Regions from separate parts of the Rothia sp. LK2588 genome, predicted to be linked through region 1. Evidence: riboswitches for the same ligand, from Rfam matches in the RefSeq annotation. Region 1 holds a riboswitch; each other region holds the start of a gene.
What was found. A riboswitch is a leader RNA that binds a small molecule or an ion and turns the genes downstream of it on or off. The one in region 1 is predicted to bind S-adenosylmethionine.
Positions count from the first base shown of each region.

Region 2: another riboswitch for S-adenosylmethionine. It lies ahead of VVR12_RS10005 (plasmid stabilization protein); the one in region 1 lies ahead of VVR12_RS08180 (LLM class flavin-dependent oxidoreductase).
Region 3: another riboswitch for S-adenosylmethionine. It lies ahead of VVR12_RS09275 (O-acetylhomoserine aminocarboxypropyltransferase/cysteine synthase family protein); the one in region 1 lies ahead of VVR12_RS08180 (LLM class flavin-dependent oxidoreductase).
Region 4: another riboswitch for S-adenosylmethionine. It lies ahead of VVR12_RS05365 (hypothetical protein); the one in region 1 lies ahead of VVR12_RS08180 (LLM class flavin-dependent oxidoreductase).

Region 1 covers NZ_JAYWLS010000003.1:244,669-246,850, reverse strand. The annotation lists gene VVR12_RS08180 (LLM class flavin-dependent oxidoreductase) at 1-1,357, opposite strand, end outside; SAM riboswitch class IV at 1,488-1,594, opposite strand; gene VVR12_RS08175 (DUF559 domain-containing protein) at 1,677-2,182, opposite strand, start outside.
Region 2 covers NZ_JAYWLS010000004.1:302,061-304,242, forward strand. The annotation lists gene VVR12_RS10000 (SDR family NAD(P)-dependent oxidoreductase) at 1-706, shown strand, start outside; gene VVR12_RS10005 (plasmid stabilization protein) at 703-1,140, opposite strand; SAM riboswitch class IV at 1,371-1,513, opposite strand; gene VVR12_RS10010 (hypothetical protein) at 1,714-2,182, shown strand, end outside.
Region 3 covers NZ_JAYWLS010000004.1:130,187-132,368, reverse strand. The annotation lists gene VVR12_RS09280 (S9 family peptidase) at 1-634, opposite strand, end outside; SAM riboswitch class IV at 933-1,046, shown strand; gene VVR12_RS09275 (O-acetylhomoserine aminocarboxypropyltransferase/cysteine synthase family protein) at 1,156-2,182, shown strand, end outside.
Region 4 covers NZ_JAYWLS010000002.1:223,171-225,352, forward strand. The annotation lists gene purM (phosphoribosylformylglycinamidine cyclo-ligase) at 1-675, shown strand, start outside; SAM riboswitch class IV at 783-899, shown strand; gene VVR12_RS05365 (hypothetical protein) at 916-1,302, shown strand; gene VVR12_RS05370 (DUF3073 domain-containing protein) at 1,385-1,597, opposite strand; gene VVR12_RS05375 (Sir2 family NAD-dependent protein deacetylase) at 1,781-2,182, opposite strand, start outside.

The DNA.
Region 1 (2,182 bases):
GGTGACGTTCGTCCACCGCGGTGCGGCCTGCGCCGTAGAGGTTCTCGCGCAGGGTCGAGCCCTCGTAGGCGGTACGGTAGCGACCGCGCTTCTGCAGCTCGGGCACCACGTACTCGACGAAATCTTCGAAGGATCCTGGGGAGACGTGGTAGGCCAGGTTGATGCCGTCGAGGCCGCCTTCGTCTACCCAGCGCTCCAACTCGTCGGCCACGGTCTGCGGGGAACCGACGATCACCTCGCCCATTCCACCGGTGGCGCAATGCTCGGCGATATTGCGGCGGGTCCACTCGTTTTCCTGATCCATCATGGTGAACGGGGTGAGGAACGACTGGATCGCCTCAGTCTTCACGTACTTGATCGCCTCGTCTTCGCTGAACTGGGAGAGGTCCACTCCCGACCAACCACCGATGATGCCCTGGGACGACTCGAGGTCTTGATATTTCTTGTATTCCTCGTACTTGGCCTGGGCTTTTTCGTCGGTTTCATCGACGATCACCGACAGCATCGCCAAGATCTTGACGTCGTCGCGTTTGCGGCCCGTTTTCTCGACCTTGTCGCGGATGCGGTCGGTCAAGAAGCGCGTCAGGTGCGGGCGCAGCGCGGTGATGAAGATGGCCTCGGCGTGTTTCGCCGAGAAGTCCTGACCACGGGAGGACGCCCCGGCCTGGAAGATCACGGGAGTGCGTTGCGGGGATGGCTCGCTCAACGCGATGCCCGGCACCTGAAAGTGCTTGCCCTTGTGCAGGATGGGGTGGACCTTGGTGGGGTCTGCGAACACGCCGTTTTCGCGGTCGCGCCGCACCGCGCCGTCCTCCCACGAGCCTTCCCAGAGCTTGTAGCATACGTCGAGGAACTCATCGGCGATCTCGTAGCGCTCGTTGTGTTCAATCTGGCCGGGCAGGCCCTGGTTCTCGGCGGCGGACTGCAGGTACGAGGTGACCACGTTGAAGCCGACGCGGCCGCCGGTCAGGTGGTCCAGCGTGGAGTAGGCGCGGGCCAAGGTGTAGGGCTGGTTGTAGGTCACCGCGGACGTCACCCCGAATCCCAGGTGTTCGGTCACCGCCGCCATTGCCGAAATCTGCATGAACGGGTCCCCCACCGGCACCTGGGCGCCGTCTTTGAGCACGGGCGCCACCGAGTCTTTGTAGACGTCGTAGACGCCCACGACGTCGGCGATGAACACGGCATCGAACAATCCCTTTTCGCAGACTTTCGCAAGGTCAGTCCAGTAGGCGAGGGTGTTGTATTCGTCGGCTCGGTTGCGCGGGTGCCGCCAGAGACCGAAGCTCTGGTGGCTCGTGGTGGTCATGTCAAAAGCGTTGACGACAATGCGTTTCTTGTCTTGGGCTTCAGCCATTTGAAAACCTTTCGCGTCGGGTGCCTAGCACCGGAGAGGTGGCATGCCCGAAGAGTTCGCCGGCGGTGCGCGATAGCTTTCAGAGAGGCTGGGCGATGGCGCAGTTGCCGGTTTTCGGGAGGCGCTCATCGCGCCGTACTTGCCTAGGATTAGGGGCCTGATCGTCATCTGGGGCACCCCACTACGGAAGAGGGTTGCCGCCCAACTAGCCAGAGCTTCACGTTGGGTCTCGTGATCTGGTTTCGAGTGTATTGCCTCGTTTTCGAGGCTGGCTAGTATGTTTCGGCTTGTGAACTGTGTGCAGTTTTATGACGGTCGGTTACCTGCACCGCGGCACGCCCGCCCGCTCCAAGATCGTGCGGAGTATCTCCGGATACCCCTGGACGTCCCGCCAGCGCACGCGGATCACCCGCCACCCGGCCGCCTCTAAATCCCGTTGCCGGCGGTGTTCGGCGTGACGCCTCCCTATCGGTTCCCCGCGAGAGCCGGAGTAAGTTTGCTCGCCATCCACCTCGAGGATGACCCGGGCACCCTCCCAGAGAAAGTCGGGGCGGTACCGGTGGCCGTTGCACCAGACGTCCTTCTGTTCGGCGGGCGGCGCCAAGCCGAGTTCGTGCATCGTCCATCGCGCCAGCGTTGCGGCGGGTGACTCCGCGAAGGGGCTCATGACCTCGGCCACCGCGCGGCAGGTGCGGCAGCCGCGGCCGGTGACGCGCTCCAGGGCGTCGCGGAGCTCCTGCACCGTGCAGAACCCCTGCGACAGCATGAAGTCAGCGATGCAGAGGGCCTCGGTCACAGGCAGAATGCGCGCACAGTCGATCACGG
Region 2 (2,182 bases), on a different contig from region 1:
CGCATACGCCAGCGAGGGCTACTCCCTGGTGCTCACCGCTCGCCGCGAGCAGGCCCTGGCCGCCGTGGCCGACGAGGTGCGTTCCCGCTATGGTGTGCAGGCCGAGATTCTGCTGGCCGACCTCGGTCGGCAGGAGGACGTTCAGAAGGTGGTCGAGCGCTTGCGTTCGCAGGACGCACCGGTGGAGGTTCTGATCAATAACGCCGGTTTCGGTTTGGGGTCGTCGTTCCATCAGGCCACCACGCAGAAACACCTGCATCAGGTAGATATCTTGGCGCGCGTACCGTTGCAGCTGATGCACACCGCGATCGAGACGATGCTACCGCGCCGCCGCGGCAAGATTATCAACGTGGCTTCGGTGGCCGCGTTCACCCCCGGGGGTACCTACTCGGCGGTCAAGCGCTTCTTGGTGTCGTTAAGTCAGTCGGCCAACGCGCAATACAGCAAAGACGGCCTGCTCATCACGGCGGTCTGCCCCGGGTTGACCCGGTCGGATTTCCATCAGAACATGGGCCAGAGCGAGCCCAACCTGCCGCGGTTCTTCTGGCTGAGCCCCGAGAAGGTGGTCGCAGACGCGATCGCGGCCAACAACGATGGACGCGCCGTCTGCGTTCCCTCGGCACCCTACAAGGTGCTGGTTGCGCTCTCGCGGATCTTGCCCAGCAAGGTGAGCGCGCGGGCGATTCAGAGCACGCGCGACTACTAGTCGTCGAGGAACGGGTTGGTGGCCGCCACGCCCCAGCTCCGGTAGACCTCCGCTTTGGCGGAGATGATCTCGAGATCGTGGATGATCGCGGTGGCCGAGATGAGCCCCTCGAGGGCTGCGGTGGCCACCGGGGCGGTGGTCTCAGAGCCCACCGCGTGCAGGCCGCGTTCGGCATGGCGACCGGCCCATTGCAGGGAGATCTCCGGGGTGATCTCGAGAACGTGGGCGCCGAAGCGCGCGAGCAACTCCCCCAGCCACCGCTCGGTGGAGGGGTATGGGTAGAGTCCCTTGAGTTCCCCAAGGCTGAGCACCGAAATATAGAGCACCTTATAGGAGCGGCGGCGCAGAAAAGCTATGACCTTGCGATCGGGCTCTGCCTTGCGTATCTCTGCAAGAACGTCTGAATCCAGAAGGAGTCCGGCGCTGGGATTCATGCGGCTTTAAGCACTCCATGCTGTGCTGCGGGAATGCCATCGGGGTTAGGCGTAAGGAGGAAGTTCAGAAACTCCGACCGCTCGTGAGAGATCCGAGAGTAATCGTGAATGCTGATCGCGGAGAAACCTCCACGAACCGGAACTGAGGCATCAGAGATACGACGCTGGATATTTTCGTGGGGGCGAGCCGGTGTAGTCATGGCGACCGTGCGCGTGCGCGCATTCCTTTCGAAGTGCTCTTGTCTGTACCAGCCTGCGTTGGTAACGAAACGCGTTAGCAACGCGAATACAGACCGCTTCGTCATCCGAGCCACCCGTGAACATGGGGTTGGCGTTCAACCAAGTCGGAGCTTGACAGTTGAATCTCTTGAAGCTGATTCCCAGATTAGCGCACGTGTGCCACGTTGAAAAGTGGCGTCTCAAAATTTTTTTAATGTGATCTACGGCAAATCCTTGCCCCCATTTCGGGTGAAATTCTTACATTATGTCACCTTAAGTTCCGCGCCAACATTCCCCGTCTGACATGGGCAGACTGTGTTTCAATTAGAGACATCACTCATGGAGGGGGCCAGATTGTCGCGCATAGGAATACGCAAAATCATCGCTACCTGCGCTGTCACTGCCCTCGGGCTCAGTGTGGCCGCGTGTGGCAACCAGACCACCACGGCAGAGACCGATCAGGCCAACACTTCACCCCACAGCACCGATCTCACCGAGGTTCTACCTAGCCAGCAACAGATCCGTTCCACTGAACCGTTTGCTTATCTCATGGCGGATCCTTCAGTGCAAGATTTCACCGCCGACGGCTGGGCGACGTCCCCGGGTAGAACCGCCGCCACCCTCGAAGCGGAGGCCTCCCCCGACCCCACCCTGGCCGAGCAGGTCAATCAGCAGTGTGGTGCCTACGAGGAGGTGGCGCTGGGCCTCATTTCCACGCCGAACGCGCCCTTCACCTTCGAAGACGGCAAGCGCCGCCGCATCAACCTCGGTCAGGCCGGCATCAACCAGATCACCGGGTACAACAGCGTGGTACGCACGGACA
Region 3 (2,182 bases), on a different contig from region 1:
AATCGTCGACCACCGTGTAGACGATGTGGGTGGCGTCGGGGGTGAAGAAGGCCCCGGCGAAAATGTCTTCGATGCGGTCGGGCAGCAGCTGGCCGGTCTGCAGGTCCATGACGTACTGGGTGTAGCGTTCGTCGCCGGTGTCGTCTACCGAGAAGGTCAGACGCTGCCCGTCGAGGGAAGGATCAAAGGAGCCCAACGAGAAGAAGGAGAGGTCGCGGGCGAACTCGTTGCAGTCCAAGAGCACCTGCTCACCCTCGAGCGGCACCCCGGCCTCGATGAACGGGGGAGTAAAGCGTTCCTGAACGCTGCCCTCTTCGGCGGCGGCCACGCGGCACATGACCGGGTACTGTTCACCCTCGACCGTACGGGAGTAGTACCACCACTGGCCGATACGGGTGGGCACCGACAGATCCGTCTCTTGCACCCGGCCCTTGATCTCCTCGAAAATGGTCTGCCGCAACTCATCCTGCGCGGCGGTCTGAGCCGTGGTGAATTCGTTCTCGGCCTTCAGGTACTCGATGACCTCCGGGTTTTCCTTGTCGCGGAGCCACTCGAAGGGGTCTGAAAAGGAATCTCCGTGATGGCTACGCTCAGTCGGGATCGAATGGGGGCGAGGAGGAACAACGGGGGTCATTAGGCAGTCTCCTTCATGGACGGTCATGACAAATCTGCGAGCGCGGGAGCAATACCCTGGCCTGAACCTCGACCTGAGCGTTTCACTCACCAGCTCTAGTGTAGTTTCGCTACACCTGTTGTGCACTGAGGACGTTTGGCCTACTCATACGAAACTAACGCGAGCTCATCATGCAAACCTGGAGTGACGATGGCCACCCGAGGCTAGATGAAGAAATATGAACAGCGAATTTCACGCCGGCGCAATAAAGTTTAATCTCTTGCTCGCCGCTCTACCGGGCTGGATAAGATGAGTTTTAGGTCATGAGAGCCAGCGAAAAGCCCCAGCTTGCTGGCCGGCAACCCTCCACTCGCGGTGGGGTGCCCTGGGTGAAGACCAGGCGTAATGCAAAAGTATTGCGCAAGCGCGGGACCGATGCCCCCAGCCTTTGCGTCTGCTGGAAGTAGTGCATCCATCAAGCTCCTCTCCGGTACACCCGAGGTGTGAGGCATGCGGCCCCAACGAGTTCACTGGGAGCAACGATGAACACTCAACCTCAGACCACCGTCCCGAACCCCGAGAACCCCTCGGGTTGGCGATTCGAGACTCAACAGATCCACGCCGGTCAAAGCCCCGATCCGGCAACCGGTGCCCGGGCCCTGCCAATCTACCAGACGACGTCCTTCGTTTTTGACGACTCCGAGCAGGCGGCGCAACGTTTCGCTTTGAAGGAATTGGGACCTATTTATACCCGCATCAATAACCCCACTCAGGAGGCCGTCGAAAACCGTATCGCTGCCCTCGAAGGCGGTGTCGGTGCCCTGTTGCTGGCCTCGGGTCAGGCCGCGACTACCTTCGCGATCCTCAACATCGCAGGCGCCGGTGATCACATCGTCGCCTCTCCGTCGCTCTACGGAGGCTCGTACAACCTGCTGAAGTACACCCTGAAGAACCTAGGCATCGAGGTCACCTTCGTGCACGACCCTGGCAACATCGACGACTGGAAGAACGCGGTGCGCCCGAACACCAAGGCGTTCTTCGGGGAAACCCTGCCGAACCCGCGCGGGGACGTGCTCGATATCGAGCCGATTGCCGCCGTCGCGCACGCCGCCGGGGTGCCGCTCATCGTCGACAACACCATCCCCACCCCGTTCCTACTGAACCCCATCGCGTTCGGCGCCGACGTGGTGGTGCACTCGGCCACCAAGTACTTGGGCGGTCACGGCACCTCCGTGGGCGGCGTGATCGTGGACGCCGGCACCTTCGACTACACGCGGGACCCCGAGAAGTATCCGCAATTCAATACTCCCGATGAGGGATACAACGGGTTGGTCTACGGTCGCGATCTCGGCGCGGAGGGAGTGTTCGGGGTCAACCTCTCCTACATCCTGAAGGCGCGCGTCTCGTTGCTACGCGACCTGGGGTCGTCTATCTCGCCGACCAACGCCTTCAATATCGCCATCGGCCTGGAGACCCTCTCGCTGCGGGTCGAACGCCACATCGAAAACACTCGCCGAGTCGCCGAATTCCTTGAGGCGCACGAGGCGGTGGAGTCGGTGCAATGGGCGG
Region 4 (2,182 bases), on a different contig from region 1:
GACGTCGCCGGCGCCGCAACCGGCATCGTCGAGGCGGACGAGCTCCTCGGCCCCGACCGTGTGCGCGCGGGCGACGTGTTGATTGGCATGGCCTCCTCCGGCATTCACTCCAACGGTTACTCGCTGGTACGCAAGGTCATCAACGTGGCCGGTTGGGGCCTGGACCGCCAGGTGGACGAGCTGGGCCGCACCCTTGGCGAAGAACTGCTCGAACCGACCCGCATCTACACCGCCGATTGCCTGGATCTCATCGAGGCCTTCCCGGTCAACGGCGAAGACGGCAAGACCGGCGCCGGCATCCGCGGCTTCTCGCACGTGACCGGTGGCGGCTTGGCGGCTAACCTGGCCCGCGTTCTGCCCGTGGGCACCGTGGGCGTGGTGGACCGTTCGACCTGGGAGGTTCCGGCGATCTTCCGCCTGATCGGCGAGCTCGGTTCGGTGCCCCAGGCAGACCTCGAGCGCACGCTGAACCTGGGCGTGGGTATGATCGCCGTGGTGGATCCCTCGGTGGCGGACGCCGCGGTCAAGCGCCTGAACGATCGTGGACTGACCTCGTGGATCCTGGGCACCGTAGCCGAGGACGACGGCACCCATGCCCAGAGCCCCGATTACGTTCAGGGCGCCAAGGGCGTGGACGGCGGCGCGGCGGTGCTGCTCAACCAGTACGCCGGCTAACCCCTCCTCTTCAGATCGGCGAGTTCCCGATTTTTGCACGTTTTCCCTGCGCACAGCCGGGAATTCGCACAAAAATCGGGAACTCGCTGTGTTAAGATAATTTCCACGATCCAGAAGACCAACCTCAAGGCTCACAGCTGGTTGGCTGGCAACCGCGTTTCGCGCACGGTGCCCCTGTGAGAAGATCGGCCACCCGCGCAACCGTGCCGGTGGAAGTTTGCGAATTTCAAGGAGCTCATCATGAGCAATCTTCCGTCCACCCCCGAACCCCAGGTTTTCGGTAGCCTTCTCAGCTGCGGCTGCGATGTGTATTGGCCCGGTTACGAGGTACACCACATTCACGCCCGCCTGGCAGCCAAGAGCGATAGCTGGACGCCGGTGTTTCACATGGAGGCTCGCGGCAACTTCATCACGCTCCAGTTAAGCGGAGAGCGGTTAGAGATGTGGCATCATCACCCGGGGCATGTATCTCAGGCGGTGAAGCACTTCAACTCGCTCCCCCGAGACTCGGAGACCACGGTGGAGTACTGCCCGGAGTTTCGCCTGTTGTCGTTCTCAACGGGGGTGAATCGACGGGTGCTGTACCTGGCTCACGCCGCCGACCAGCGTCCTGCATCATCCAAGTAAGGTAAAACAAAACAGCCCGGGCAGAGATGCCTGGGCTGTTCTGTTGTCAATGGTTCAGACGGCTCCGGTTGCGGTGTGCCGGTTAGTCGTCGCCCCGGTAGTCGTCGGCGTATTTATCGATGTACTCCGAGTAGTCGTCCTCTTGCTCGTAACGAGGAGTAGAGGATGCCTGAGATGAACTCTTACGGGTACTACTAAGCTCGCGTTCGAGCGCGCTGTAGTCTGTCTCGGGGCTGAAGTACTTCATCTCCCGAGCCTGCCTTGTTGCTTTAGCCTTTTGACGGCCGCGCCCCATGGCGTGACCCCCTCTTTATCCGTCGTGTCCCCGAAGCCAGCGTGCTAGAGCACAGTTAGCCCCTGGAATGCTTACAAGTGTTTCGTTTCTTAAGGGTACAGGTTTTTTGTGTATTATGCAGACTCGCATCCCACGTCGTGATAAATCGCGGGAAAAATCACCTCAACTGCGCGAGCGCAACCCTCACACGAGCTGCGCGAGCGCCGCCGCCACCTCGGTACGCCAGAGGTAGGTGGCGCGGGTGTCGGCGCGTCCGGGGCCGCCGTTGATCACGCCGATCGGCTTCCCCGCCTTCTGCGCGTTGAGCGCCAGCTTGAAACCGCTCATCACCGCCACCGACGAACCCACGATCAACAGGGACGCCGCGTCCCGCTCCATCTGCGCCACCGCCGCCTTGCGCTCGGCGGGAACGGACTCACCGAAGTAGACCACGTCGGGTTTGAGCCGGGTCGAACCGCACACCTCGCAGCCGACCATCTGGAAGTCGCGAATGAACGAGTCGTCGAGTTCGACATCGCCGTCGGGGTTGACCTGCAGCTCCTCGGATTCCAACCGCTCCAGGTACCCCGGGTTCACCTCGGCCAT